3 regions of the Agrococcus sp. Marseille-Q4369 genome follow, and region 1 is predicted to be linked to each of the others. Evidence: predicted binding sites of a transcription regulator. Region 1 holds the regulator's gene; each other region holds the start of a gene.
The links. Region 1 encodes HrcA, which represses chaperone genes, less so after heat shock. Its sites were predicted from a motif close to TTNGCACTCGNNNNNNNCGAGTGCNAA; they were not measured.
Positions count from the first base shown of each region.

Region 1 (9,723 bases):
CGACATCCTCGAGGCGCGTGGCGGTCGCTACTGGTACACCGGCGGCGTCAACTGGATCGCCGTCGGCTCGTGGGTCGTGGGCGCGGCGCTCGCCTACGTCTGGGCGTACGTGTGGCCGCTGCCGTTCGGCGCGACCGTGCCGAGCTTCGTCGTGACCTTCGTGCTCTACCTCGCGCTCTCGTGGCCGAGCCGCGCGAAGGGCGCACCGGAGCGCGCGCCGCACCTGGCCGAGACGGCGGATGCGCGCTGAGACCGCGGGGGAGCGTCGCGGCACGATCGTCGACCTGAGCCATCCCGTCGTCGACGGGATGCAGGTCTACCCCGGCGACCCGGAGGTGCGGATCGCTCCCGCGCTCACCGTCGCAGCCGATGGCGTCGACGTCGCGAGCATCCGGATGGGTTCGCACGCCGGCACGCACGTCGACGCCCCCTCGCACTCGATCGAGGGCGGCCGCACGATGGCCGACGTCGCGCTCGACGAGCTCGTGGGGGAGGCGCTCGTCGTGCGCGTGCCCGGACTCTCGGGCGGCGACGCCTACGGCTGGCGCGAGCTCGAGGCCAGTGGCTCGCTGCCCGAGCGGCTGCCGCCGATCGTGCTCATCGACACCGGCTGGGCCGCGCGCTTCGACACCGAGCTCGCGCTGCAGCATCCCGCGCTCGCGGCGGACGCCGCGCGAGAGCTCCAGCGTCGCGGCATGCGGGTGCTCGCGGTCGACACGCTCAGCCCCGACCCGACGGGGGCGGCGGATGCGTCGTTCCCGGTCCACGAGGTCGTGCTCGGCGCAGATGGGCTCATCATCGAGAACGTCCGCGGCCTCGAGTCGCTGCCGGCGCCCGTGCGGGTCGGCTTCTTCCCGCTGCGCCTCGCGGGCGACGGCGCCCCGGTGCGTGCGGTCGCCTTCCTCGACTGACCGCTCACGCGCGGGAGTGACCGCTCGGGGGTGGAATTGACCGCTCGGGGGCGGAAGTGACCGCTCACGGGCGGAATTGACCGCTCGGGGGCGGAAGTGACCGCTCGCGGGCGGAAGTGACCGCTCGGGGGACGACGAGGGCGGGAGCCCATCGGGCCCCCGCCTGTCAGCGCTGCTGCTCAGCTCAGAGCGCGGCGACCTGCTTCGCGATCGACGACTTGCGGTTCGCGGCCTGGTTCTTGTGGATGACGCCCTTCGAGGCAGCCTTGTCGAGCTTGCGCGCCGCCACGGCGACCTTCTCCTGCGCCACGGCCTTGTCGCCGGCGGCGATGGCCTTCTTGGCCTCGCGGACAGCGGTCTTGACCTCGCTCTTGACGGCGCGGTTGCGGTCGGTCGCCTTCTGGTTGGTGAGGATGCGCTTGATCTGCGACTTGATGTTCGCCACGTGGGGTCCTGTTCTGATCGGAAGATGGTTGGCGGCGGCTTGCGCTCCTTCAGAGCCCCGCCGCGACCCGCCCTCGCGCGACGGGCACGCGGAAGAAGGGGAAGCCAACGAACGACTCTACCAGCGCGCAGCCCGCGGTCGCAACGCGGCCCGACGCATCCGCTGTGGGAGAATGGACCATTCCGCACCACTCCATCGAGACCCCCATCGAGAAGGACCCGTGAGCCCCAGAGCGACCAAGGCACTCGAGCCTGCCTCGACCGATCCCGCGAGCATCCGCAACTTCTGCATCATCGCGCACATCGACCACGGCAAGTCGACCCTCGCCGACCGGATGCTGCAGCTCACGGGCGTCGTCGACGACCGCTCGATGCGCGCGCAGTACCTCGACCGCATGGACATCGAGCGCGAGCGCGGCATCACGATCAAGTCCCAGGCCGTGCGGATGCCGTGGGAGCTCGACGGCGAGACCTTCGCCCTCAACATGATCGACACCCCCGGCCACGTCGACTTCACCTACGAGGTGAGCCGCTCGCTCGCCGCGTGCGAGGGCGCGATCCTGCTCGTCGACGCCGCGCAGGGGATCGAGGCGCAGACGCTCGCGAACCTCTACCTCGCGATGGACAACGACCTCGAGATCATCCCGGTGCTCAACAAGATCGACCTGCCGGCCGCCGACCCCGACAAGTTCGCGGCCGAGATCGCCGGGCTCATCGGCGGCGACCCCGACGACGTGCTGCGCGTGAGCGGCAAGACGGGCGTCGGCGTCGACGCGCTGCTCGACCGCGTCGTGCGCACGATCCCCGCGCCGCAGGGCGACGTCGACGGCCCCGCTCGCGCGATGATCTTCGACTCGGTCTACGACAGCTACCGCGGCGTCGTCACCTACGTGCGCATGGTCGACGGCAAGCTCTCGCCGCGCGAGCAGATCCAGATGATGTCGACCGGCGCACGCCACGAGCTGCTCGAGATCGGCGTCTCGAGCCCCGAGCCCGTCCCCGCGAAGGGCCTCGGCGCTGGCGAGGTCGGCTACCTCATCACGGGCGTGAAGGACGTGCGCCAGTCGAAGGTCGGCGACACCGTCACGACCTTCCGCGCCCCCGCGACCGAGCCGCTCAAGGGCTACGCCGACCCGAAGCCGATGGTCTTCTCCGGGCTCTACCCGATCGACGGCAGCGACTACCCGGTGCTGCGCGAGGCGCTCGACAAGCTCAAGCTGTCGGATGCGGCGCTCGTCTACGAGCCCGAGACCTCCGTCGCGCTCGGCTTCGGCTTCCGCTGCGGCTTCCTCGGCCTCCTGCACCTCGAGATCATCACCGAGCGGCTCGAGCGCGAGTTCAACCTCGACCTCATCGCGACCGCCCCGAGCGTCATCTACGAGGTGCAGACCGAGGACCGCGTCGTGCACACCGTGACGAACCCGAGCGAGTTCCCCGACGGCAAGATCCACTCGATCGTCGAGCCGATGGTGCGCGCGACGATCCTCGCGCCGAAGGACTACGTCGGCGCGATCATGGAGCTGTGCCAGTCGCGCCGCGGCACGCTCGGCGGCATGGAGTACCTCTCGGAGGATCGCGTCGAGCTGCGCTATCGCCTGCCGCTCGGCGAGATCGTCTTCGACTTCTTCGACCAGCTGAAGTCGAAGACGCAGGGCTACGCCTCGCTCGACTACGAGCTCGACGGCGAGGAGGAGGGCGACCTCGTCAAGGTCGACATCCTGCTCCAAGGCGAGCAGGTGGATGCGTTCAGCGCGATCGTGCACCGCGACAAGGCCTACGCCTACGGCGTGCTCATGGCGGGCAAGCTCAAGGAGCTCATCCCGAGGCAGCAGTTCGAGGTGCCCATCCAGGCCGCCGTCGGCGCGCGCATCATCGCGCGCGAGACGATCCGCGCGATCCGCAAGGACGTGCTCGCGAAGTGCTACGGCGGAGACATCTCCCGCAAGCGCAAGCTGCTCGAGAAGCAGAAGGAGGGCAAGAAGCGCATGAAGATGGTCGGCCGCGTCGAGGTGCCCCAGGAGGCGTTCATCGCCGCCCTCTCGAGCGGCGAGTCGAAGAAGGACGCGAAGTGAAGCCCATCCGCGAGCGCTCGACGAACTACGGCGCGGTCGGCGCCACCTCCCACTTCGACTTCACGCGCTTCCCGCCGAAGGGCTTCGAGGTCGTGCAGCGCCGCTCGCGCATCGGCCACGGCCGGCCGCGCTTCGACGCCGCAGTCGCGGCGCTGCGCACCTGGAAGGTGCAGCGGCTCGCGGGCATCGAGGTCGACGTCGTCGGCACCGAGGGCGGCACTGTCTACCGCCCGGTCGGCTTCCAGGACGGCGAGGCGACGCGCGCCGCGAGCGTCGAGCCGCAGCAGGACTTCGGGCCTGACGGCGAGCCGTTCCTGCAGCCGGGCGACTCGATCGACCAGCGCATCCGCTTCCTCGGCGTCCAGCTCCACGCCCCGATGCGCGTCATCGCGGTCGAGGAGGAGCCGAACAGCCACGGCGTGATCCTCGGCTCGCTCGAGGGCCACCCCGAGGCGGGCGAGGAGCGCTTCACCGTCGAGATCGCCGAGGACGAGACCGTCTTCCTGCACTTCCGCGCGATCGTCCGCAACGCCGCCTGGTACGCCAAGCTCGGCGCGCCCGTCTCGAAGGCGCTGCGCGCGAAGTACCACGACCGCTACATGGACGTGCTGCGCTCGATCGACGTGCGCTGACGTGGGTCGCCTGCCCGACGGCGAGGCGGCTCCCGCCGACGGCCGGCTGCCCGAGGGCACCGCGGCCGACGCGCCCTTCGGCGCCTACATCCACGTGCCGTTCTGCTCCGTGCGGTGCGGCTACTGCGACTTCAACACCTACACGGCCGACGAGCTGCGCGGGGCGAGCCGCGCGGGCTACCCCGGCGACGTCGCCGCCGAGATCCGCCTCGCGCGCGAGGTGCTCGGCGAGCTCGGCCCGCTCCGCCCGATGCAGACCGTCTTCTTCGGCGGCGGCACGCCCACCCTCCTGCCCTCGGGCGACCTCGTCTCGATGCTCGCGGGCGTGACGGATGCGTTCGGGCTCGCCGAGGGCGCGGAGGTCTCGGTCGAGGCGAACCCCGACTCGATCGACCTCGCCGGGCTCGTGCAGCTGCGCGCGGGCGGCGTGACGCGCGTCTCGATCGGCATGCAGTCGGCGGTGCCGCACGTGCTCGCCGCGCTCGACCGCACGCACGACCCCGAGCGCGTGCCGCTCGTCGTCGAGTGGGCGCGCGAGGCGGGCCTCGAGGTGAGCCTCGACCTCATCTACGGCGCGCCGGGGGAGTCGCTCGACGACTGGCAGCGATCGCTCGACGCGGTCGTCGCGATGGCGCCCGACCACGTCTCGGCCTACGCGCTCATCGTCGAGGAGGGCACCGCGCTCGCCCGACGCATCCGCCGTGGAGAGCTCGCCGCGCCCGACGACGACCTGCAGGCGGCGATGTACGAGGCGGCGGATGCGTCCCTCGGCCAGGCGGGCTACTCCTGGTACGAGATCTCCAACTGGGCGCGGGGCGACAAGGTGGCGCGCCACAACCTCGCCTACTGGCGCGGGCACGACTGGTGGGGCTTCGGCCCCGGCGCGCACAGCCACGTGGGCGGTGTGCGCTGGTGGAACGTCAAGCACCCCGCCGCGTATCGCGATCGGCTCGTCGCGGGGTCGTCGCCCGCGCTCGCGCGCGAGGTGCTCGACGACGAGACGCGCCGGGTCGAGCGCGTGCTGCTCGAGTCGCGGATCGCCGAGGGGCTCGCGATCGACGTGCTGGACGCGGAGGGGCGCCGCGCGGTCGCGGGACTCGTCGCCGATGGCCTCGTGGACGGCAGAGCCGCCCTCGCCGGCCGGGTGATCCCGACGCTGCGAGGGCGGCTGCTGGCCGACGCCGTCGTGCGGCGCCTGCTGCCGTAGGGCCTACTTCACCAGCCGCCAGTTGAACGGGTAGCGGTAGGAGCCGCCGGCGTTGACGCGCACGCCGCCGATGATCGAGAAGATCACCTGCAGCAGCGGCGGCACCCAGTAGAAGGCGCCGAGGATCGAGCCGATGCCGAAGGTGATGATGCCGAGCACGACGGCGAGCACCCAGATGCCTACGACCAGGATCGTCATGAAGATGCCGAAGTTCAGCGCCTCCTTCGACTCCTGCCGGGCGAAGGCGCTGCGGTCCTTGTAGATCAGGTAGACGATGAGCGGCCCGATCCAGCCGCCGAAGCCGCCGGTGACGATCGTCGAGAGGCCCGAGAGGTGGCCCCACATGCCGGCGTTCTTCTCGTCGACGGGCGACATCGGGGCGCCGGCCGCGTACTGCGGCTGACCGGGGGCGCCGTACTGCGGCGACCCGGGCTGGGGAGAGCCGTACTGCGGGGCGCCGTACTGCTGGCTGCCGGGCTGGCCGTAGCCCTGCTGGCCGTAGCCCTGCTGGCCGTAGCCCTGCTGGCCGTACTCGGGCTGTCCGCCGGGAGGCTGGTTGAAGGGAGCGCTGCCCTGCTGGCCGGGCTGCGGCTGGCTCCACTGGCGGTTGGGGTCTGCGCCACCCGTCCCGAACGCCGGCTGGCCCGGGGCGCCGGGTGCGCTGCCGGTCGCGGGAGCGGAGAACGGCTCGGCCGGCTGGCCGAGCGCGGGAGCTGCGGGCGCACTGGGGGCTGCGTGCTGCTCATCGGTGACCGAGAAGCCCTCGACGGAGGGGTCGGTCGAGTCGTGCTGATCGTCTCGGCGGGGCACGTTGGGGTCGGACATGGGGAGTGCCTTTCGTGAATGGTCCGCGAAGTCTGCGGACGTTCCGCACGGCCATTGTCGCCCGGGTGCCTGGGGACGCGGTGAGCGATCAGGCGCGGCGCGTGGCGGCGCGGTAGGATTGGCAGTCAGCATCGGAGAGTGCCAGTCAGGGGAGGAGCGCGGGATGGTCTCGGATCGCGGTCTCGACGTCCTCCGGGCGATCGTCGAGGACTACGTGGCCCTGCGCGAGCCGGTGGGCTCGAAGTCGATCGTCGAGCGGCACGCCTTCGGCGTCTCCGCGGCCACGATCCGCAACGACATGGCGCTCCTCGAGGAGGAGGAGCTCATCGTCGCGCCCCACACCTCCTCGGGACGCGTGCCGACCGACAAGGGCTACCGAGTCTTCGTCGACCGGCTGCAGCGCATGCAGCCGCTCACGCCCGCGCAGCGGCAGGCGATCGCGCGCTTCCTCGACGAGTCCGTCGACCGCGACGACGTGCTCGCTCGCACGGCGCGGCTGCTCTCGAGCCTCACGAACCAGGTCGCGCTCGTGCAGGTGCCGCTCCGGCGTCCCAGCGCCGTGCGCCGCGTCGAGCTCGTCGCCGTCACGGAGTCGAAGGTGCTCGCCGTGCTCATCTTCGACTCGGGCCGCGTCGAGCAGCGCCTGCTCGACGTCGGGCAGCGCATCGAGCCCGACCAGGCCTCGGTGCTCGGCCGCGCGTTCACCGAGACGATCGCCGAGCTCGCGCCCGCCGAGGCCGTCCAGCGCCTCTCGTCGACCGCCGCATCCGCCCCCGCCTCCATCGCCGCCGCGACCGGTGCCGTGGCGCAGACGCTGACCGAGATCCTGCAGGGTGCCGGCGGCGACCGCATCGTGATGGCGGGTGCCGCGAACCTCGTGCGCGAGGAGCGAGACTTCCAGGGCACCGTGACGCCCGTGCTCGATGCGATCGAGGAGCAGGTGACGCTGCTGCGCCTCTTCGACGAGATGGGCTCCGAGGGAGAGGTCGCGACCCGCATCGGGCGCGAGCTCTCGGGGCCGCTCGGCGAGGCGGCGGTCGTGGCATCGACCTACACCGCCGACGGCAGTGAAGGGCACGTGGGCGTCCTGGGCCCGACCCGGATGGACTACGCAGGGAACATGGCCGCGGTGCGCGCAGTGGCGCGCTACCTCACGCGGCTGCTGAGCGAGGACTGAGTGAGCGACCACTACGAGACACTCGGCGTCGAGCGCGACGCCACGCAGGACGAGATCAAGAAGGCGTACCGCCGCCTCGCGCGCGAGCTGCACCCCGACGTCAACCCGAGCGAGGACGCGGCGGAGCGCTTCAAGGACGTCACGCACGCCTACGACGTGCTGGGCGACCCGCAGTCGCGCGCGGAGTACGACCGCGGGCCCTCGCTCGACGGCGGGAGCTTCGGATTCGGCGACATCTTCGAGCAGTTCTTCGGCGGCGGCCGCTCGGCCGGCCCGCGCTCGCGGCGCCAGCCGGGGCAGGACAGCCTGCTGCGCGTCGACCTCGACCTGGCCGATGTCGTCTTCGGCGTGCACCGGGAGCTGCGCGTGCAGACGGCCGTGCTGTGCGAGACGTGCGACGGCGCGTGCACCGCGCCCGGCACGAGCCCGCAGCGCTGCACGATGTGCGGCGGCTCCGGCCACGTGCAGCGGCAGGTGCGGTCGCTGCTCGGCAACGTCGTGACGTCGCAGCCGTGCGCGGCGTGCCAGGGCTACGGCAGCATCATCCCCGAGCCGTGCCCGACGTGCGCCGGCCACGGCCGCGTGCGCGCCGAGCGCACGATCCCGGTCGACATCCCCGCGGGCGTCGACACGGGCCTGCGCATCCAGCTGCCCGGCCAGGGCGAGGTCGGCGAGGCCGGGGGACCGGCCGGCACGCTCTACCTCGAGATCAACGTGCGCCACCACGATGTCTTCTCCCGCTCGGGCGACGACCTGCTCGGCACGCTCGAGGTGTCGATCTCGGACGCGGCGCTCGGCGCGCGCAGCACCGTCGATGGCATCGACGGGCCGGTCGAGGTCGAGGTGCGCCCCGGCACGCAGTCGGGCGACGTCATCACGATCGGCGAGCGCGGCGTCTCGCGCCTCCGCGGCGCCGGTCGCGGCGACCTCAAGCTCGGCGTGCAGGTCGTCACGCCGCAGCGCATCGATCGCCGCACGGAGGAGCTGCTGCGCGAGCTGCGCGACCGCACGAAGGCGCCCGCGCCGCAGCTCGCGCAGTTCAAGCAGGGGCTGTTCGCGAAGATGCGCGACCGCTTGCGCCTCTGATGGCCCACTGCTACTGGCACGACGCGCTCGCGGGCGCCGAGCCGGGCGCCGTGGTGACGCTCGAGGGCGAGGAGGCGCACCACGCCGCCGTCGTCTCGCGGATGCGCCGCGGCGAGCGAGTGCTCGTGAGCGACGGCGCGGGGACGCTCGCCGAGGGGATCATCGACCGCGTCGAGCGCGACGGGGTCGATGTCGTGCTGCAGCGCGTCGAGGCGGTGCCGCAGCCGAGCCCGCGCATCGCGCTCGCCCAGGCGCTCGCGAAGGGCGACCGGGCCGAGCTCGCCGTGCAGGCCTCGACCGAGCTCGGCGTCGACGTCATCGTGCCGTGGCAGGCGCGGCGCAGCGTCGTGCAGTGGAAGGGCGATCGCGGTGACAAGGCGATCGAGCGCTGGCGGCGGATCGTCCGCGAGGCGGGCAAGCAGGCGATCCGCGCGCGGCTGCCCGAGGTGACCGGCGTCGTCGACACCGCGGGGCTCGCGGCGCTCGGCGCGCGATGGCAGCTCGTCGTGCTCGACCCGACCGCGCCCGCCTCGATCGCGGAGGTGCCGATCGAGCGCGACGCGCTGCTCGTCGTGGGACCCGAGGGGGGCATCGACCCGGGCGAGCTCGAGGCGCTCGACGCGGCCGGCGCCGTGCGCGCTCGCATGGGCGACCACGTGCTGCGCACGTCGACCGCTGGCCTCGCGGGGCTCGCTGCCCTCTCGCTGCGGCTCGGGCGCTGGTGAGCCCGGCGCGGGTAGGCTGACTGGCATGGCTGAGCCCACCGTGTTCGAGCGGATCGTCGCCCGAGAGATCCCGGCGGAGATCGTCCTCGAGACCGACCGCATCATCGCCTTCACCGACATCGCGCCGCAAGCGCCGATGCACGTCGTCGTGACGCCGAAGTCTGCGCAGTACCGCGACGTCGTCGAGCTCGCGGCCGGCGATCCCGACCTCATGGCGGAGATGGTGCAAGCGGCGCAGGCGATCGCCCGGGAGCGCGCCGAGGGCGACTTCCGGCTCGTGTTCAACACCGGCGAGCTCGCCGGGCAGACCGTCTTCCACGTGCACGCGCACGTGCTCGCCGGCGCACTCAGAGAGGGATCGCTTGCCTGACGCAACCCGTTCGATCGAGGTCGACGGCATCGAGATGGTGCGACTGCTGGGGCCGCAGGACCGGCTCCTCACGCGCCTCGAGCACGAGCACCCCGACGTGCGCGTCGCCGTGCGCGGCAACCTCGTCACGCTCGAGGGCCCCGAGCAGGATGTCGAGGTCGCCGGCCGGCTCGTGCAGGAGCTCGTCGACCTCGTGCGGCAGGGCACGGCCCTCAGCCAGACGGAGGTCGCCGAGGGCAGCCGCATCCTCCGGCAGGACAGCTCGCGGAGCCTC
Region 1 covers NZ_CP070501.1:261,545-271,267, forward strand. Annotated here, with positions in the region: gene JSQ78_RS01420 (purine-cytosine permease family protein) at 1-250, shown strand, start outside; gene JSQ78_RS01425 (cyclase family protein) at 240-911, shown strand; gene rpsT (30S ribosomal protein S20) at 1,096-1,356, opposite strand; gene lepA (translation elongation factor 4) at 1,577-3,427, shown strand; gene JSQ78_RS01440 (DUF1990 domain-containing protein) at 3,424-4,059, shown strand; gene hemW (radical SAM family heme chaperone HemW) at 4,061-5,266, shown strand; gene JSQ78_RS01450 (DUF4870 domain-containing protein) at 5,270-6,091, opposite strand; gene hrcA (heat-inducible transcriptional repressor HrcA) at 6,255-7,268, shown strand; gene JSQ78_RS01460 (DnaJ C-terminal domain-containing protein) at 7,269-8,354, shown strand; gene JSQ78_RS01465 (16S rRNA (uracil(1498)-N(3))-methyltransferase) at 8,354-9,079, shown strand; gene JSQ78_RS01470 (histidine triad nucleotide-binding protein) at 9,105-9,449, shown strand; gene JSQ78_RS01475 (PhoH family protein) at 9,484-9,723, shown strand, end outside.

Region 2 (9,723 bases), 1.0 Mb from region 1:
ACTCGGAAGTCACCCGCCTCCCCAGTGCCGCTGCTCGACCCGTGGCTATGCGTCGTTCCCATGCACATCCTCCTCCCGTGAAGCGCCCTCGACGCTGCGCGCGGCCGCGGTCAGATGCGCGCAAAGCGCATACCGCGAGCCGGTAGCCTCAAGCAGCCGCTCTGCCGCGACAATCAAAGCGCCGAGCGCCACCGGCTCCGCCAACGCATACCAGGTTGACCGCCCGTCGATCCGCGCATCGACCAAGCCACACTCGCCAAGAAACGCGATGTGCTTGCTGACCGTGGACTGCGCAAGATCCAGGTGCTCCACCAGGTCGCGCACGCGGTGTTCACCCAAGGAGAGATGCTGAAGCACGCTCAGCCGGGACCGATCGGCCATCGCCTGAAATAGATGCGCGAACGCGTCTGTGGCTTCGACATCCAAGAAGGAGACTCGGCGCCTAGTTATCGACATACGACGATGTTATCACCGTAGAACGATGCTGTCGCGCCAGATGAAGGCACCCGGTCCGCGGATCGAGCAGACAGCTCAGACATCGGATTCGTTGGCGAACCCGATTATCAGCTCTGGGAATCACGCAAGAGGCGGAAGCCGCAGCACCACGGCCTCAGCCGTTCCCTGAAGAGTGCGACAAGAACGTGAGAATCGCGGGCGCACAACTGCCGCCCGACTTCCCCGGAACCACGGGGATCTCGTGCGGCACGGCGCGCGAGAACCTACAGCTCGGCGGCGGATACTGAAGGGACGGTCGCCGCACCGGCGCCCCGATCGACCACGACGACGTGACCGATGTGAGGAGCTCGACATGACCGCACAGGGCCCGGACGACTCCACTCCGCGGAGCCGCCCCTACGATCCGGACCGGGATGCCTCGACGCTCGACGACGGCCGCTCCGCTGCCACCGAGGCGCGAGCGCACCGGCACGACGACGACCGCTCCGGAGCCACCGACGCTCGCGAGCGGCGGCACGACGACGACCGCGTGACCGGCGACCTGCGCCACGATCGCGAGGCGGTCGTCGCGCGCGAGCGCGAGCGCTTCGGCGGGGTGAAGGCGGGCGCGGCGTTCTTCGGCTGGCTCACCGCCACCGGCGCCGTGGTGCTCCTCATCGCGCTCGCCGCCGCGATCGGCGCGCTCATCGCATCGCTCTCCGGCCGCGACGTCGACGACGTCGTCGAGGGAGCGCAGCAGGACCTGCAGTCCGCCGGCATCTGGGGCGCGGTCATCCTGCTCGTCATCTGGTTCATCGCCTACTACTGCGGCGGTTACGTCGCCGGCCGGATGGCGCGCTTCGACGGCGCGAAGCAAGGCGTCGCCGTCTGGGTGTGGGCGGTCGTGATCGCGATCGTCGCAGCGATCATCGGGCTCGTCGCGGGGCAGAACTTCGCGCTGCCGCCCGGCTCGATGCCGACCCTGCCGCTCCCGGAGGACCAGGCGACGCTCGCGACGATCATCTCGGCGGTCGTGGTCGCGGTCGTCGCGCTCATCGGGGCCGTGCTCGGCGGCCTCGCGGGCATGCGCTTCCACCGCCGCGTGGATCGCGCGGGCTTCGACGTGAGCGATCGCAGCTAGCCGCCAGCACGCCTCCGGCTCCCAGCAGTCTCGAAGCGAGGCGTTAGCACTCTCTTGGGTCGAGTGCTAAAATGGAGGCGCTCCTCGGGGCAGAGCCCGAGGGAGCTGCCGAAGACACCGACGGCCGTCGCACAGGGCGCGGCCGCACGTGGAGGAGGTGGTTGTCAATGGCACTGACCTTCGACCCGTTCCGTGAGATGGACAGGATGACCGCTCGACTGCTGAGCGGCGCCGGTGGCGCCGCGGCGGCCTCGAGCTGGATGCCGATGGATCTCTACCGCTCCGGCGATCACTACGTCGTGCACGTCGACCTGCCGGGCATCGACCCGGGTTCGATCGACCTCGGCATCGACGCCGGCACGCTGACGATCCAGGCCGAGCGCACGATCGGCGGCGGCGACCAGCGGCAGTGGATCGCGCAGGAGCGGCCCGCCGGCCGCTACATGCGCCAGCTGAGCCTCGGCAACGACGTCGACCTCGACCGCATCGAGGCGTCGTACGAGCACGGCGTGCTCACGCTCACCATCCCGGTCGCCGAGCGCGCGAAGCCGCGCAAGATCGAGGTGCAGCACGCCGGCGGCGGGCAGACGCAGATCGGCACCGGCGAGGGCTCGCGCTCGAGCGAGAGCGACTCGGCGACGGCGCCCGCGGGCTCGACGAGCTGAGCCGTGCCGCTCCGCAGGCGCGGCACCGCCACCCGGCGGTCGCCGCGCCTTCCTGCTGCCTTCGCGGGTCGCGCCGGTAGCGTGGCGACGTGACCGACCTGCACCTGACCCGCCTGGGCGAGCGCGGCTCGCCCGTCATGCTCTGCCACGGGCTCTTCGGGCAGGGCAAGAACTGGACGCAGATCGCGAAGGCGCTCGCCGACCGGCACCGCGTCACGCTCGTCGACATGCCGAACCACGGCCGCTCCGGCTGGACCGAGCGCCTCGACTACCTCGAGATGGCGGATGCGGTGGCGAGCGCGATCGACGAGCCGACAGCGCTCGTCGGCCACTCGATGGGCGGCAAGGCTGCGATGCTCGCCGCGCTGCGCCACCCCGAGAAGGTCGAGCGGCTGTGCGTCGTCGACGTCTCGCCCGTCGCCTACCGCTCGACCGACGAGTTCGCGCGCTACATCGACGCGATGCTCGCGATCGACCTGTCGGCGCTCGGCTCCCGCTCCGAGGCCAGCGAGGCGCTCGCCGAGGCCGCACCCGATCCGGGCGTGCGCGGCTTCCTGCTGCAGAGCCTGCAGCGCGAGGGCGACGGCTGGCGGTGGCTGCCGAACCTCGAGGTGCTGCGCCGCGACCTCGCGGTGCTGCGCGGCTTCCCGGAGACCGACGCCGTCTACGACGGCCCGGTGCTCTGGATCGCGGGCGCCGACTCGGGCTACGTGCGCGACGAGTTCGCTCCGCAGATGGAGGCGCGCTTCCCGAACGTGCGCCGCGTGACGATCAAGGGCGCGGGCCACTGGGTGCACTCCGAGCAGCCGAAGGTGTTCGCCGAGGTGCTCGCGCGCTTCGTCGACGCCGCCTGACGCCTACAGCGCAAGGAACGCGCCCGCGGCCTGCTGCAGCCGCCAGGAGGGACTCGGCTCGCTCGGCTGCCGGGCCGCCTCGAGCGCCCAGGAGGTCGCGCTCGAGTCGACCCGGAGCGCCGCCGCGCCCTCCGATCGCCACTCGGGCGGCGCATCCACCGTCACCGTCACCGTCGCTCCGCGCCAATGGAGGAAGCGGATGGGCGAGGTCGTCGTGAGCGCGACCGGGTCGTCCCACGGCACGTCATACTGCGCCACCGCGGCGCCAGCGGGCAGCACGGTCAGCCAGTGCACGTTCGCGACCACGCTGTCGACGAGCGCGGCGGCCGCCGCACCCCGGTCGACGCCCGGCTGGATGCCGAGCAGGGCGACGTGGATGCGCACGGGCGCTCCGTCGACGGTGCGCGTCGCGCCCGCGAGCACCGTGCGTCCGTGCGCGTGCAGATTGCCGGTCTTGCCGCTGTCGATCCCGGCGCGGCCGAGCGCCTCGTTGGTGTTGCTCACCTGCCCGACGCGCGGCAGCGTCGTCGTGGCGGTGCCGGTGATCTCGAGCAGCGCGGGCTCGCGATCGGCAGCGCCCATGAGCTGCAGGAGGCCGGCGGCGCTGGCGACCCCCCGGTCGCTCAAGCCGCTCGCGTCGGCGACCTGGATGCCCTCGATGCCGCGCTCGGCCAGATAGCGCTCGGCGGCTGCGAGGTAGCCGTCGTGGCTGCCGAAGGCCCAGTCGGCGAGCGTCATCGCGGCGTTCGACGCGCTCATGAGCATCGCGGCCTCGAGCAGCTGGCGCTGCGTGAGCACGTCGCCCACCGCGACCGGCAGCACCGAGGCGCCGTCGCGCACGCCATCGACGAGGTGGGCGACGTCGCTGTCGTCGAGCGTGATCGACGCCCCCTCCTCGCCGGCCGCCAACGGCTGCGCGTCGAGGAGCACGAGGCCGAACAGCAGCTTCGCGATGCTCGCCATGGGGAGCGGTCCAGCCTCGCCCGCGCTGCCGACAGCACCGTCGACGCCCTCGACCCGGAAGGCCGCTGCGGCGACGCCCGCCGGCCAGTCGACCTCGGCCGCGCCCACCTCGGGGTGCACGTCAGCGACGCTCAGCGGCGCGGTCGGGGGCACCGCACTCGCGACGGCGGTGCCGCCGACGCCGGCGATCGCGATGACCGCGGCGGCGAGGGCCGCGACGGCGATCCGAGGATCCTGCTTCATCCGTCGGCGTCGTGCGCCCGACGCGGGCGTGCCGGACGCGTACTCCGGCGCCGGCTCGTGCTCGATCTGCAGCCTGCTCTCCCCCATGCGCTGCGCGCGCCAGGACTGCGCGCACGGCATCGGGAACGCGCATCCTGCGCCCCCGATTCCACGCGCCTCGGCGTGTCGTCCCGGTGATCCGGCGCCCCCGACACAGCCGGAGCGCCCGACGAGCGGGGCTCGCCGGGCGCTCCGGACGTGTCAGGGCTCGACCGAGAGCACCGACAGGTCCTCCGCGAGCTCGACGTCGACATCCTCGCCGCCAAGGACGACCTCGACCTCGAAGCGCACGTCGACGTCGTCCTCGGTCTCGATCGAGACCACGACGCCGCCGCCCGCGGCCGCGATCGCCGCCTCGCTGATCTCCGCGACGCGCGCGGGGTCGAGCGGCAGGTCGCTCGAGTCGTCGCCGTCGTCGTCGGCGCGCACGACCGGCTCGCCCGAGATGGGCACTCGCACCTCGACCTCGCTGCCGTCGGCGAGCCGCACGTCGACCTTCCAGCCGTCGCGCTCGACCTCGACGCTCGTCGCGTCGCCGCCGCCCGCGGCGACGACGGCGGCCTCGATCGCGGCCTCGAGGTCGGCGGGCTCGGCGGGCACCGTGCCGTCCGCGACTGCGGCGACGTCGTCGTCGCGGTCGTCGCCGGGCTCGGCGGAGGCCGAGGACGACGCGGCGGGCGCGGGATCGTCGTCGTCCATCGCGTCGGCGATCGAGAGGCCGACGCCCGCGACCGCGAGGACGACCGCGGCGGCGCCGGTGCCGATGAGGATGGGCCGCAGGATGCCGCGGCCCCGACGGCGCGCCGTCGGCTCGGCCGCGTCGTCCAGGATGATGTCGGGAGTGTCGGCCTCGGCGGGCGCGTCGGGGTGCCGGGGCGTCGGGTCGTCGGCGCCGATGGCGTCGCGCGTCTGGTCCTCTGGGTGCTGGTGCTCGTTCATGGCTCCACCCTCCTCGGCCGGCGCTGACGCACGACTGAACGATGCTGAACGCGGTGTCAGGCGCCGCGCGGCTCGGGCGCTGCCGGCAGCTCGAGCACGAACCGCGCCCCGCCGAGCGGTGCGCCCGTCACCCAGGCGTCACCGCCGTGGGTCCGCGCCACCTGCCGCACGATCGCGAGGCCGAGCCCGGATCCGCCGTCGTCGCGGGCCCTCCCCTCGTCGAGCCGCACGAAGCGCTCGAAGACGCGCTCCCGGTCCTCGATCGGCACGCCCGCGCCGTCGTCGTCGACCCAGAGCATCGCCCGGCCGTCGCGCACGACCGAGCCGAGCGCGACCCGCTCGCGCGCGTGGCGCAGCGCGTTGTCGACGAGGTTGCGGGTCGCCCGGGCGAGCAGCCGCGGGTCGCCCTCGACCGGCGCGGCGCGCAGTGCGGCGCCGTCCACGGCGAGCCCGAGGGCGCGGGTGCGCTCGAGCTCCTCGAGCGCGAGGCCGTCGAGGTCGACCGGCTGCAGCTTCCCGCGGCCACGCTCGTCGAGCCTCGCGAGCAGCAGCAGCGCCTCGACGATGCCGTGCATCCGCTCGCCCTCGTGCAGCACGACCTCCGACAGCTCGCCCGGCGCGACCGCGTCCGGGTGGGCGCGCGCGAGCTCGGCGAACTGCCGCATCGAGGCGAGCGGCGACCGCAGCTCGTGCGACGCATCCGAGACGAAGCGGCGGCGCGACCGCGCGTCGGCCTCGATGCGGTCGAGCATGCGGTTCATGGTCGCCGCGAGCCGGTCGAGCTCATCGCCGCGGCTCGACGCCTCGATGCGGCGGTCGAGCCCGGTCGCGTCGATGTCGTCCACTTGCGCCCGCATCCGGTCGACGTGCGCGAGCGCGCGGTCGACGACGATCCACACCACCGTCGCCACGAGGATGACGGCGAGCGGCACCGCGACCGCGAGCAGCGCGGTCGCCGAGCGCGCGGCGTCGTCGACCGATGCGAGCGATCGCGCGACGACGATCGTGCCGGCCTCCGCCTCCGCCGCGACCACGACGAAGCGCTCCCCGTCGACCGTCGCGGTCATCGGTGCCCGCCCCTCCGGCACCGGCAGCGCGGCAGCCGCGTCGGTGTTGACGACGACCCCGGTCGGCGAGCGCAGCGCGACGAGCACGTCGTCGTCGCGCTGCACGAGCGCCGCGGTCTGGATGGTGCCCTCGTCGATGCCTTGCGCGAGGGCGTCGAGCTCGTCGGCGAGCTGCTCGGCGACGGATGCCTGCAGCATGCGCTCGAGCGTCCAGACGAGCGTCGCGGCGCCGACCCCGAGCGCGGCGGTGACGACCGCGACGGCGGCGGCGACGATGCGCAGCCGGATGGACGGGCGGCGGCGCGGTCGCCGCTCGGCCGCGTCGTCAGCCACCGTCGGCCGCCAGCCGGTAGCCCGCGGCGCGCACGGTCTGGATCGCCTCGCGCCCGAACGGCCGGTCGATCTTCCGCCGCAGCCGGCCGACGTACACCTCGACGATGTTCGGATCCCCCTCGAAGTCCTCCGACCACACGTCGTCGAGCAGCTCGCGCTTCGTCACCGCCTCGCCGCGCCGCCGCATCAGCAGCTCGAGCACCGCGAACTCGCGAGCGCTCAGCTCGAGCCGCTCGTCGCCGCGATGCGCGGTGCGCGCCGCCGGGTCGAGCCGCAGGTCGCCCGCCTCCAGCACGACCGGCCGCTCGCGGCCCCCGCGACGCGCGAGGGCGCGGATGCGCGCGACGAGCACGGGGAAGGAGAACGGCTTCGTCAGCCAGTCGTCGCCGCCGGTATCGAGCCCCTCGACCTCATCCCACTCGCCGTCCTTGGCGGTGAGGAAGAGCACCGGCGTCCAGATGCCCTCGGCGCGCATCGCCTGGCACACGCGATAGCCGCTCATGCCGGGCATCATCACGTCGAGCAGCACGACGTCGTAGGCGAACTCTCGCGCGCGCCACAGCCCGTCGACGCCGTCGTGCGCGACGTCGACCGTCATCCCCTCGGCGAGCAGGCCGCGCCGGATCCCGTCGGCGAGGCGCACCTCGTCGTCGACCAGGAGCACGCGCATGCCTCGAGCATGGCGGCTCGCCACTGACGCGCGGCTGAACGGCACGCGCGCTCGCCGACGGCGGCGCCGCGACCAGGGCCTCGAGGGCGCCGTGAGAAGATGGAGCCCATGCCCGCCGCCGACGAGCCCCTCGCGCGCGTCGTGCTCATCGGCGGGGCCTCCGGCTCCGGCAAGTCGCGCATCGCCGAGCGCTCCGGGCTCCCGGTGCTGCGGCTCGACGACTTCTACCGCGAGGGCGACGACCCCGCGCTCCCTCGGCTCGAGACTGGCGAGGTCGACTGGGACCACCCCGGCTCGTGGCACCGCGAGCGGGCGCTCGACGCCCTCGAGCAGCTCGCCCGCACCGGCCGCACGACCGCGCCCGTCTACGACATCTCCCGCAGCGCGACCGTGGGCGAGCATCCCGTCGCGCTCGACGGCGCGCGCCTGTTCGTCGCCGAGGGGGTCTTCGTCGCCGAGGTCGTCGCCGAGGCCGAGCGGCGCGGCATCCTCGCCGACGCGCTGTGCGTGCACCGCTCGCGATGGCTCACGATGACGCTGCGCTTCGCCCGCGACCTGCGCGAGCGGCGCAAGAGCCCGGCGTTCCTCGTCAAGCGGGGCCTCATCCTCGCCGGCCGCGAGCCCGAGATCATCGCGAGGCTCACGGATGCGGGCTGCCGGCCCGTGCGCGTGCGCGCGGCCAGGCGCATGCTCGCGAAGGCCGTCGCGGCCCGCTGAACCGCGTCAGTCGAGGTCGTCGCGCTCCTCCTCGACCATCACCTCGCGGCCGTCGACGACCTCGTAGGTCGCGGTGCGGAACGGCGCCGGGGTGAGCGACATCGCCACGGCACCGCTCGGCGCGACTCGCGCATCCGCCACCTCGAACCCGGTCGGCTGCGGGACGCGGTCGAAGACGCGCTTGCCCGCGCCCACGACGACGGGGAAGACGATGAGCCGCAGCTCGTCGAGCAGGTGCTCGGCGATCAGGGTCTGCAGCAGCAGCCAGGAGCCGTGCACCTGCAGCTCGCCGTCGCCCGCCGACTTGAGCGCGCGGATGCGCTCGGGCACGTCGTCGGCGATGACCGACTCGGTGCCGGCCCAGGGCGCCTCGTCGAGCCGCAGCGTCGTCGAGACGACGTGCTTCGGCGCGGAGTTGAGCCGCTGCGCGACGGGATCGCCGTCGTCGGTCACCCGCGGCCAGTAGCCGGCCATCATGTCGTAGGTGCGGCGGCCGAAGAGCAGCGCATCGGTGCGCTCGAACCAGCCCGAGACGGCCTCGCCGACCGCCTCGTCGAAGCCGAACCCGACCCAGCCGCCCCAGCGGAAGCCGCCCTCGGTGTCCTCGTCGCGGCCGCCGGGGCCCTGCATGACGCCGTCGAGGGTCATGAACTCGTGCGCGACCAGTCGCATCCGTGCCTCCTCGCTCCTGGCGACGCGCGCGCCGCCGCGGCTCCGAGCATGCTCGGCGGCGTGCGGGCGCGCAAGGGTCAGGAGAGCGCGCTGGCCTCCTGCGCTCGCCGCGCCTCGCGGCGCGCGATCGCGAGCCACGTGCGCGGGCCGGCGAGCCAGCCGATGAGCGTCGAGAGGGCGATGGAGGCGAGCACCCAGATGCCGGCGACGATCCAGAAGCCGAGCGTGCCGGTCAGGAGCGTCAGCAGCCCGAGCAGCCAGCTCGAGAGCGTCGAGAGCGCCGCTTGCAGCGCCGTGCCGAGGGCCGCGCCGCGGAACGTCACGGCTGCCGCGGCGACGACGCCGGCCCGCCGCATGCGGCGGGTGGAGAGCCAGCAGCCGAGCGCGCCGGCGGCGACGGCGAGCACGACGAGCACGAGCACGACGGGCACGAGCCACGAGGCGTCGAGCCGCTCGATCCAGTCGACGACCGCGAGCCCCCACTCGGCGTCGTCGAAGAGGTCGATGATCGCGGCGCGCAGCACGATGACGACGAGCGCGGCGGCGAGCATGCCCCACACGAGCGAGGCGCCCGCGGCGACGAGCGAGAGCCCGACCGCGCCCGCCGACCGCACCGCCGCGCGCTGCGCCTCGTCGAGCACATCGGGTCGCGGCGCGCGAGCGGCTCGGCTCACGCGCGCGCTCCGCGCAGCCGCACCTCGGTGAGCTCGGCCTCGTCGCGCGCTCGAGCCGCCGCCTCGGCGGCGGCCTCCTGCGCGGCGGCGATCGCGCGCGGGTCGACGCGCGGCCGCGACGTCGAGAGGAAGAGCCAGCCGAACAGCAGCCCGACGCCGCCCGTGAGCACGACCGCCATCCCCAGCAGCCCGAAGAGCGTCGCCCACATCGAGCCGAGCGTGAGCGAGGCCGAGGAGCTCGCGACGGTCGCGACGAACGCGAACACGATCGCGCCCGGCCAGTAGGCGAAGCCGAACAGCCCCGTCACGGC
Region 2 covers NZ_CP070501.1:1,979,460-1,989,182, reverse strand. Annotated here, with positions in the region: gene JSQ78_RS10010 (cation diffusion facilitator family transporter) at 1-62, opposite strand, end outside; gene JSQ78_RS10005 (ArsR/SmtB family transcription factor) at 46-426, opposite strand; gene JSQ78_RS10000 (hypothetical protein) at 809-1,576, shown strand; gene JSQ78_RS09995 (Hsp20/alpha crystallin family protein) at 1,744-2,241, shown strand; gene JSQ78_RS09990 (alpha/beta fold hydrolase) at 2,331-3,095, shown strand; gene JSQ78_RS09985 (D-alanyl-D-alanine carboxypeptidase family protein) at 3,099-4,388, opposite strand; gene JSQ78_RS09980 (hypothetical protein) at 4,542-5,279, opposite strand; gene JSQ78_RS09975 (sensor histidine kinase) at 5,336-6,679, opposite strand; gene JSQ78_RS09970 (response regulator transcription factor) at 6,672-7,349, opposite strand; gene JSQ78_RS09965 (uridine kinase family protein) at 7,458-8,066, shown strand; gene JSQ78_RS09960 (dihydrofolate reductase family protein) at 8,073-8,738, opposite strand; gene JSQ78_RS09955 (hypothetical protein) at 8,816-9,412, opposite strand; gene JSQ78_RS09950 (hypothetical protein) at 9,409-9,723, opposite strand, start outside.
Region 2: a site for HrcA is predicted at 1,620-1,646, ahead of JSQ78_RS09995 (Hsp20/alpha crystallin family protein). Genes of this name have one in related genera too.

Region 3 (9,723 bases), 1.1 Mb from region 1:
CCGCGGCGCGGACTACAAGGGCGACTTCGACGCGATGAACCCGCTCACCGGCACCACCTACGGGTTCGGACCGTGGACGGCCACCGCGTACGACACGTGGGTGCGCATCGTCGCGTGGTCGCTCGTGATCGTCGCGCTCGTGCTCGTCTGGCTCCTCATGCGGAGCCCCTGGGGCCGCGTCATCAAGGGCATCCGCGAGGACGAGGATGCGGTGCGCTCGCTCGGCAAGAACGTCTACGGCTACAAGATGCAGGCGCTCGTGCTCGGCGGCGTGCTCGGCGCCGTCGCCGGCGTGATGTTCGTGCTGCCTCGAGCCGTGCAGCCCGACAACTTCGCCACCACGATGACGTTCTACATCTGGACGGCGCTGCTGCTCGGCGGAGCGGCGACCGTGTTCGGGCCGCTGCTCGGCTCGATCCTCTTCTGGGTGCTGCTGTCGTTCACGGGCGGCGTCATCAACCTGCTCCACGGCATGGGGGTGTTCGGCGACATGTCGGGCTCGCAAGCAGGGCAGATCCGGTTCGTGCTCATCGGCATCGCACTGATGGTCCTGGTGATCTTCAGACCACAGGGCATCCTCGGCAACAAGAAGGAGCTGTCGTTCAATGTCTGACACGACCACGCCTCCCACCACGCACGCGCTCGTCGACGGAGAGGTCGGCCCGGGCTGCAAGAAGGTCGACCCGATCGTCGTCGCCGACGGGGTCGTGCGCCAGTTCGGCGGTCTCACGGCCGTCGACGTCGAGCACGTCGAGATCCCGCGCGGCATGATCACCGCCCTCATCGGCCCGAACGGCGCGGGGAAGACGACGTTCTTCAACCTGCTCACCGGCTTCGACCGACCCAACAAGGGCTCGTGGTCGTTCGAGGGCCAGTCGCTCGCGCACGTGCCGAGCCACAAGGTGGCCCGGCGCGGCATGGTGCGCACGTTCCAGCTCACGAAGTCCCTCGGGCGCCTCACCGTGCTGCAGAACATGCTGCTCGGCGCGCGCGACCAGCGCGGCGAGGGCATCTTCGCGGCGCTGCTCAAGCCGCTGTGGGCGAAGCAGGAGCAGGCGAACACCGAGCGCGCCGACGCGCTGCTCGCGCGCTTCAAGCTCGACGCGAAGCGCGAGGACTACGCGGCGTCGCTCTCGGGCGGGCAGCGCAAGCTGCTCGAGATGGCGCGCGCGCTCATGAGCGAGCCGAGCCTCGTGATGCTCGACGAGCCGATGGCAGGCGTCAACCCGGCGCTCACGCAATCGCTCCTCGACCACGTCAAGGGGCTCAAGGCCGAGGGCATGACCGTGCTCTTCGTCGAGCACGACATGCACATGGTGCGCCACATCTCCGACTGGGTGATCGTGATGGCCGAGGGCAAGGTCGTCGCCGAGGGCCCGCCCGAGACGATCATGCAGAACCAGGCCGTGGTCGACGCCTACCTCGGCGCGCACCACGACACCGACCTCGGCACCCTGACGAACCAGCAGGTGGCGCAGATCCACGAGGCGGCCGAGGATGAGGTGCCCATCGATCCAGACGCATCCGAGACGGACGCCGTGGGCAGCGGCGGCGCGACGCGGGTCGCGACCGCCGACGACGAGGAGGGCCAGCGATGACCGCGACCGGTGCGACGACCACCCCGGTGCTCGAGACGAAGCAGCTCGTCGCTGGGTACCTCCCAGGCGTCAACATCCTCAACGGCTGCTCGATCGTCGCCAACCAAGGCGACCTCATCGGCATCATCGGCCCGAACGGCGCCGGCAAGTCGACGCTGCTCAAGGCGGTCTTCGGGCAGGTGAACATCCGCGAGGGGTCGGTGCTGCTGAACGGCGACGACATCACCGGGCTCAAGGCCGACAAGCTCGTGAGCAAGGGCGTCGGCATGGTGCCGCAGAACAACAACGTGTTCCCGTCGCTCACGATCGAGGAGAACCTCGAGATGGGGCTCTTCCAGGAGCCGAAGATGTTCAAGGAGCGCTTCGAGTTCGTCGGCGCGCTCTTCCCTGAGCTCGTGAAGCGGCGCAAGCAGCGCGCGGGCAGCCTCTCGGGCGGTGAGCGCCAGATGGTCGCGATGGGCCGCGCGCTCATGATGGACCCCGCGGTGCTGCTGCTCGACGAGCCGAGCGCTGGCTTGAGCCCCGTGCGCCAGGACGAGACGTTCCTGCGGGTCGCCGAGATCAACAGCCACGGCGTGACGATCGTCATGGTCGAGCAGAACGCGCGGCGCTGCCTGCAGATCGCGCACCGCGCGTACGTGCTCGACCAGGGCAAGGACGCCTACACGGGCACCGGCCGTGAGATGCTCAACGACCCCAAGGTCATCCAGCTCTACCTCGGCACGCTCGCGACCGACGTCGAGGAGAAGGCGCGCACGTCGTCGCAGGCGACGGTCGAGCCGACGCCCGACGTCGCCACGACGACCGCTCCCCCGGTCGTGACCGAGGAGCCGAAGGCGCCGTAGGCGGATCGACGATGAAGGCCCCCGCCGCGGCGGGGGCCTTCGTCGTCGGAGCGAGTCGCCGGCGCGCTTCGACACGGGCTGCGCGCTGCGCGCGCGGCCCGGCTCAGCGAGCGGGAGAGGCGGCTCAGCGAGCGGGAGAAGCGCCTCAGCGAGCGGGCGCGGGCCGAGACGCCAAGAGGGCCCCGCCGGAGCGGGGCCCTCTTGTTGGGGTTCAGGTCACTCGTTGAGCGAGCCGAACTCCGCGGTCAGGAAGGTGTACTTGTTGTCGGCACCGTACTGGTAGATGCCGATGTACGCCTCGGTCGGGTCGCCGTTCTCGTCGAACTCGATCGGGCCCGAGGGGCCGTCGTAGTCGATGTCCTCGCCGTCGGCGATTAGCTGCAGGCACTCCGCGACGTCGGTGCACTTCGTGCCGCCCTCGGAGACCGACTGCATGTTGTCGCGGATGGTCTCGGCGTCGGCACTGCCCCCCTGCGCGGCCGCGAGGGCCGCGAGGATGACCGCGTCGTACGACTCGGGGCCGTACGAGAAGTCCTGCAGGTTGGGGTCCTGCTCGAGGAGGCGGTCGCGGAACGTCTCGTCGGCGGGGTTGCCGGGGAGCGTGCCCTTCGCACCGTCGAGCGTGCCCTCGGGGAAGTTGTAGTCGTTCGACAGGTTGCCGTCGACGAAGTACATGCCCGAGGCCGGGAAGCCCTGCGTCACGAGCTCCGGCACGATCTGCGCCGTCTCGGCGAAGGCGATGATGGCGATCGCGTCGGGCTGGCCCGCCATGATCTCCTGCACCTGCGTCGTGAAGTTCGTGTCGCCCGGGTTGTAGAGGACGCTGCCCGTCACAGTGCCGCCGGCGGCCTCGACGGCCATGGCCGCGTTCTCCTGCAGACCGGTGCCGTACGGGTCGTTGATCGTGATGAAGCCCACGCTCGCCGCGCCGTCGCCCGTCATGAGGTTGCCGAGCACGCGGCCCTGCAGCACGTCGGAGGGCGCGGTGCGCCAGTAGAACCCGTCGTCGGGGTAGTCGGAGAAGTCGGGCGAGGTGTTCGCCGGCGAGATCTGCACGACGCCCGCGTCGATCAGCTGGTCGATGAACGTGAACGAGACGCCGGACGATGCGGCGCCGACGACGATGTCCGCACCGGCGGAGATCAGCTCACCCGCCGACGCGGTCGCGATGTCGGTCGTGGTGTCGCCCGAGTCGCGGTGCTGCACGTCGACCGTGAACTCGAAGCCGGCGGCCTCGAGGTCGGCTGCGGCGAGGTCGACGCCGGCGAACTCGGGCGGGCCCAGGAAGGCGAGGTTGCCCGTCTGGGGCAGGATCGTGCCGACCACGAACTCCGTGTCGACCTCGCCGTTGCCCTCGGGTCCGGCCGAGCCCGACGGGGTGGCCGCTCCGCCGCCGCCGCCGGAACATGCGGCGAGCAGCAGCACGCCGGCGGTCGCGGCGCCGAGCGCCGCGAAGCGCCGGGGCTTGGGCCCCTTGGTGCGAAGGAAGGACTGCATAGTGCTCCTCAGTTGCGTAGGACGCGCACTAGCGCACGCGTTTGCACCACAGTAGGCGAGCATCGCGCCGATTTCGGCGCGTTCGCGTTACGTCCTGGTAACGGTCTTGGCGCAAGTGGCCGCGCTTGCGTCCGGGCACGGCCATTCCTCGGCCGCCCCTGAGCGGCGGTCAGGCTGCAGGCGGTAAGGGCCGTGGGCGACGGAAGCGCCCGACGACGAGGTCGACCGACACGAGCACGAGCGAGAGCCACACGAGCGAGAAGCCGATCCAGCGCTCGAGCGGCATCGGCTCGAGCATCACGAAGGCGCCGAAGAGGAAGGAGATGATCGGCGCGAGGTACTGCGTGAAGGCGAGCGCAGTGAGCGAGATGCGGCGCGCGGCGGCCGAGAAGGCCAGCAGCGGCAGCGCCGTCACGACTCCGAGGCCGACCGTGGCCCAGATGCCGGTCGTGCCCGCCGCGCCCACGGTCATCCCGTTGATGCTCACGACCACGGCGAGCATCAGCATCGAGGCGGGGAGCACGGCCGTGGTCTCGATCGTGAAGCCGGAGAGCGCATCCACCGATCCCCCGACGCGCTTCTTGATGAGGCCGTACACGCCGAAGGAGAGCGCGACGGTCAGGCCGAACCACGGCACCTCGCCGTAGCCGATCACCATGACGAGCACGCCCACCGCCCCGAGGCCGACGGCGACCCACTGCGTGGGCCGCAGCCGCTCGCCGAGGAAGAGCACGGCGAGCACGACCGAGACGAGCGGGTTGAGGAAGTAGCCGAGGCTCGTTTCGAGCACCCGGTCGGAGAGCACCGCGACGATGAACGCGGTCCAGTTGACGAGCACGGCGTGGCCGGCGAGCACGAGCGTCCAGGTGTCGCGCCGGTTGCGGAGGATCGCGCGCAGGCGCACCCACCCGCGGGTCATCGCGACGAGGGCGAAGCCGACCGCGACGGAGGCGAGCACGCGCCAGCCGATGAGCTCGAAGCCGTCGATGCCCTTCGTGAGCTGCAGGTAGACGGGGACCACGCCCCAGAAGGCGTAGGCGAAGACGGCGTACCAGACGCCGGTGGTGCGCTGCTCGGGCATCGTCCCCTTCGTCAGTGCTGGTGGCTCAGCGCTCGACGATCGCGAGCACGTCGCGAGCCGAGAGCACGAGGTACTCGTCGGCGCCGAACTTGACCTCGGTGCCGCCGTACTTCGAGTAGAGCACCTTGTCGCCGACGCTCACGTCGATCGGCACGCGGTTGCCGTTGTCGTCGATGCGGCCGGGGCCGACCGCCACGACCTCGCCCTCCTGGGGCTTCTCCTTGGCGGTGTCAGGGATGACGAGACCGCTTGCAGTGGTCGTCTCTGCCTCGACCTGCTTGATGACGATGCGGTCCTCGAGCGGCTTGATGGAAACCGACACGGTTGCCTCTTTCTTGTCAGACTCTGGGGCGCGCCCGGTCATGCCGGGCGCCGCTCCAAGACTAGGCGGAGAGTTGGCACTCGGTCAACATGAGTGCCAATCGCGGGAGGTTCGGGGGCGATCGGTGGTGTTGGATGAGAGCGATGGACGCCGATGCGCTGCGACTCCTGCTGTCGAAGGAGGGCCTCGCGCTGCTCGACCGCACGGGCGCGGGCCTCGACGGCGGCGAGGTCGTGCGCGAGGTCGCGCGGCTGCGTGCGGAGGGCCACGACCCGCTGCTCGTCGCGACGGTGCTGACGCAAGCGAGGCTGCGCCGTCGGGCGCGGGCGAAGTTCGGCGAGTTCGCCGACGGGATGCTCTTCACCGAAGCGGGGCTCGAGCAGGCGACGCGGCTGCGCGTCGCCGCTCACCACGCGGGCCGGATGCGCTCGGCCGGCATGGTCTCGGTCGCCGACCTCGGGTGCGGGATCGGCGCCGACGCGCTCGCGTTCGCGACCCTCGGGCTCGAGGTCACCGCGGTGGAGCGCGACGAGGTGACGGCCGCGATCGCCGCCTTCAACCTCGCGGCGTGGCAGGCGACCGTCGTGCACGGCGACGCCCTCGAGGCGCCCACGGACGCCCAGGCGCTCTGGTTCGACCCCGCGCGGCGCGACGGCGCGAGCCGGCTGCGCGACCCGGCCGACTGGTCGCCCTCGCTCGACCGGGTCTTCGAGCGCGCTGCCGCGCAGCCCGCGGGCGTCAAGCTCGCACCGGGCATCGACCGCGCGCTGCTGCCTCCCGACGCCGAGCACCAGTGGGTCACCGACGGCCTCGAGACCGTCGAGGCGGTCGTGTGGACCGGCGCCCTCGCCCGTCCCGCCGCGCCGCGCAGCGCCCTCGTGCTCGGCGACGGCGTGGCGGAGGAGCTCGTCGGTGCGCCGACGCATCCGGAGCCGGGCGCGCTCGGCGAGTGGCTCTTCGAGCCGGCGGGCTCCGTCATCCGCGCCGAGCTCATCGGCACGCTCGCCGAGCGGCTCGGCGCCCGGAGCGTCAGCGAGGGCATCGCCTACCTCACGGGCGACGCACTCGTCGAGACGCCGCTCGCGCAGGCGTTCCGCGTGCGCGAGACGCTCCCGCTCGACGAGCGGCGGATCGCGCAACGGCTGCGCGAGCTCGGCATCGGCGAGCTCGAGATCAAGAAGCGCGGCGCGGACGTCGACCCCGCGGCCCTCCGGAAGCGGCTGAAGCTCAAGGGCGACGAGCGGGCCACGCTCATCGCGACGCGCGTGGGCGGACGCCACCGCGCGATCCTCGCCGACCGCGCCTGACGCCGCGTCGGTCAGCCGACGAGGAGCTCCGGCAGCCGCGGCAGCCACTCGACCGCGGTGACGATCGCCAGGATGAGGGCGAGCACCGTGCCGACCGAGCCGGTCGCGACCGCGACGTACGGCCACGGGCTGTCTTCCGGGCGCCGCCGGAGGGCGGAGAGCGCGCAGACGGTGCCTCCGGCGGCGATCGGGAGCCCGGCCCCGCTCATGAACGCGAGCGCGAGGCCGAGGCCCGACAGGATGAGCGCGACCCAGGTGAGGTCGCTCAGCCGGCGCGCGCCGCGCGCCGGCCGGGGCAGCGCCGGCTGGGTCAACCGCCCATGATCGAGTAGTACTCGATCCACTGCGCGAGGCGGATGGCGTTGACGACGCCGACGATGATCGAGATCACGACCGCGACCGCGCCGACGATCCCCGCGACGAGCGGCCACGGGCGACCCTCGGGGTTCTTGCGGATGGCGACGAAGCCGAGGATCGCGCCGACGAGCGCGGGCAGGAAGCCGAGCCCGAAGACGAACGAGAGCAGCAGACCGAGGCCCGAGAGCACGAGCGCCCACACGGTGATGCCCTTGAGCTTCTTCTCGCCGGGCGCGGCGGCGTACCCGGTCGGCGCGTAGCCGCTTGCGGCGTCGCCGTAGGCGGGAGCCTGGCCGTAGGCGGTCGAGTCGCCGCCGTAGGCGGGCTGCTGACCATACGCCGGCTGCTGGCCGTACGCGGGCTGCTGCCCGTAGGCCGGCGCGCTGCCGTAGGCCTGCTGCTGGCCGTACGCGGCCTGCTCGCCGTAGGCGGGCTGCTGCTCGCCGCCGGCGGGCGGCTGCTGGCCGTAGGCCGGCTGCGCCTGCTGGCCGTAGCCGGGCTGCTGCTCGCCGTAGGGCTGCTGCCCGTATCCCGACGCGGGAGCCGACTGGCCGTACGCAGCCTCGCCCTGCGGTGCCTGCTGGTCGAAGGCTGGCTGCGAGAACGCCTGCCCCTGGTCGCCGAACGACGGCTGCTGCCCGTACGCGGGCGGTTGGCCGGAGCCCGAATCCTGCTGTCCGTACGCGGGGGCGTCGGGCTGCGGGTCGTAGGCCGGCTGCTGCCCGAAGTCCGCGGCGGGCTGCTCGCCGGTCTGGGGCTCGGCGCCCTCCTGGTCGGGCCGACGGAATCGGTCGTCGGCCTGCGAGAACTGGTCGGTCACGGGGCTCCTCCTTGGCACGCGCGCGGATGCGCGTGATCACGGTATCGCCTAGAGGCCCGGCTGCACCTGTTCGGCGAGCTGCACGATCATCGCGATCCCGGTGATCGTCGCCGAGAGCATGGCCACGATCGTGACGGCGCCGAGGATGATGGCCCAGATCGCGAGCAGCCGGCCGTCCTCACCGGTGCGCTTGATGCCCCCGAGCGCGATCGCGCCCATGACCATCGCCGCGATCGAGCCGATGATCGGCAGCACCGTCGCGCCGCACGCGGCCGCGATGATCGCGAGCACCGCGAGGGTGCTCGTCGTCGGTCCCGGATGCGTCGGCGCGCTCCACCCCGTCGGCTGCGGTCCCGGAGCGGGCTGGGCGGGCTGCGGGGCACCCCACCCCTGCTGCTGCCACGTGGCCTGGCTCATGCTGCGCCTCCTCCGTCTCGGCTCCGATCCTGCCAGTCGCGCCTGTGCGGCGCATCGGCGACCTGCCGCGGGCTCAGACCTGCACCGTGCTCGCGTCGAGCGTCGACTCGGCCGCGAAGCCCGCGGGGCTCGGGGCGTCGCCGCGCGCGACGAGCATCGCGCCGACGGCGGCGATCATCGCGCCGTTGTCGGTGCACAGCTCGAGCGGCGGGATGCGCAGCTCGACGCCGTGCGCGGCAGCCCGCTCCGCAGCGACCTCCCGCAAGCGGCGGTTCGCGACGACGCCGCCGCCGAGCAGCAGGCGCGGGATGCCGACCTCGGCGCAGGCGTCGAGCGCCTTCGTCACGAGCACGTCGACGACCGCCTCGCGGAAGCTCGCCGCGACGTCGGCGGTCGGCAGCGCCTCCCCCGCCGCCTGGGCGCGCTCGACGTGCCGCGCGACGGCCGTCTTGAGCCCCGAGAACGAGAAGTCGAAGCGGTGCCGCTGCCGGTCCTTCGTGGCCGTGAGTCCGCGCGGGAAGCGGATCGCCTCCGGGTCGCCGCCGACGGCGGCCGCATCGATCGACGGCCCGCCGGGGTAGCCGAGGCCGAGCAGGCGCGCGGTCTTGTCGAAGGCCTCCCCCGCGGCGTCGTCGATCGTCTCGCCGAGCAGCTCGACGTCGCCCGCGAGGTCGCGCACGAGCAGCAGCGACGTGTGCCCGCCCGAGACGAGCAGCGCGACGGTCGGCAGCTCGAGCGGCTCGCCCGAGAGCACGTCGGCCGCGACGTGGCCGACCAGGTGGTTGACGCCGTAGAGCGGCAGCTCCCGCGCGATCGCGAGGCCCTTCGCGGCACCGATCCCGACCATGAGGGCGCCCGCGAGTCCCGGCCCGGCCGTCACGGCGATCGCGTCGATGTCGTCGAGAGTCATGGATGCGTCGTCGAGCGCCGCGAGGATCGTCGGCTGCATCTGCTCGAGGTGCGCGCGCGCCGCGATCTCGGGCACGACGCCGCCGAAGCGCGCGTGCAGCTCCATCGACGACGCGATGCGGTTCGCGAGCAGCTCCGTGCCGCGCACGATCCCGACGCCCGTCTCGTCGCAGCTCGACTCGATGCCGAGCACGACCGGTGCGCGCTCGCTCATCGCGCCTCCCGCTTCATCACCACGGCATCCACGTCCTCCGGCTGGTAGTAGCGCGGCCGCACCCCGATCTCGCGGAAGCCGACCGACTCGTAGAGGCCGCGCGCGACGGGGTTGTCGGCGCGCACCTCGAGGAAGAGCTCCTGCACGCCGCGGCGCTGCGCCTCGGCGAGCAGCTCGGCAAGCAGGGCACGCCCGATGCCGCGCCCGCGCGCGTCGTCCGCGACGGCGATCGTCTGCACGTCGCCCTCGACGCCCACGGCGCGGAGGCCCGCGTAGCCGACGAGCCGCCCCTCGGCGTCGACCGCCGCGAGGTAGCGCCCCCACTCGCTCGCGATCTCGTGCCGCATCGTCTCGGC
Region 3 covers NZ_CP070501.1:1,354,275-1,363,997, forward strand. Annotated here, with positions in the region: gene JSQ78_RS06760 (branched-chain amino acid ABC transporter permease) at 1-613, shown strand, start outside; gene JSQ78_RS06765 (ABC transporter ATP-binding protein) at 606-1,598, shown strand; gene JSQ78_RS06770 (ABC transporter ATP-binding protein) at 1,595-2,443, shown strand; gene JSQ78_RS06775 (ABC transporter substrate-binding protein) at 2,660-3,940, opposite strand; gene rarD (EamA family transporter RarD) at 4,110-5,021, opposite strand; gene groES (co-chaperone GroES) at 5,047-5,343, opposite strand; gene JSQ78_RS06790 (class I SAM-dependent methyltransferase) at 5,487-6,650, shown strand; gene JSQ78_RS06795 (hypothetical protein) at 6,662-6,964, opposite strand; gene JSQ78_RS06800 (hypothetical protein) at 6,961-7,827, opposite strand; gene JSQ78_RS06805 (DUF4190 domain-containing protein) at 7,876-8,244, opposite strand; gene tsaD (tRNA (adenosine(37)-N6)-threonylcarbamoyltransferase complex transferase subunit TsaD) at 8,318-9,367, opposite strand; gene rimI (ribosomal protein S18-alanine N-acetyltransferase) at 9,364-9,723, opposite strand, start outside.
Region 3: a site for HrcA is predicted at 5,417-5,443, ahead of groES (co-chaperone GroES). Genes of this name have one in related genera too.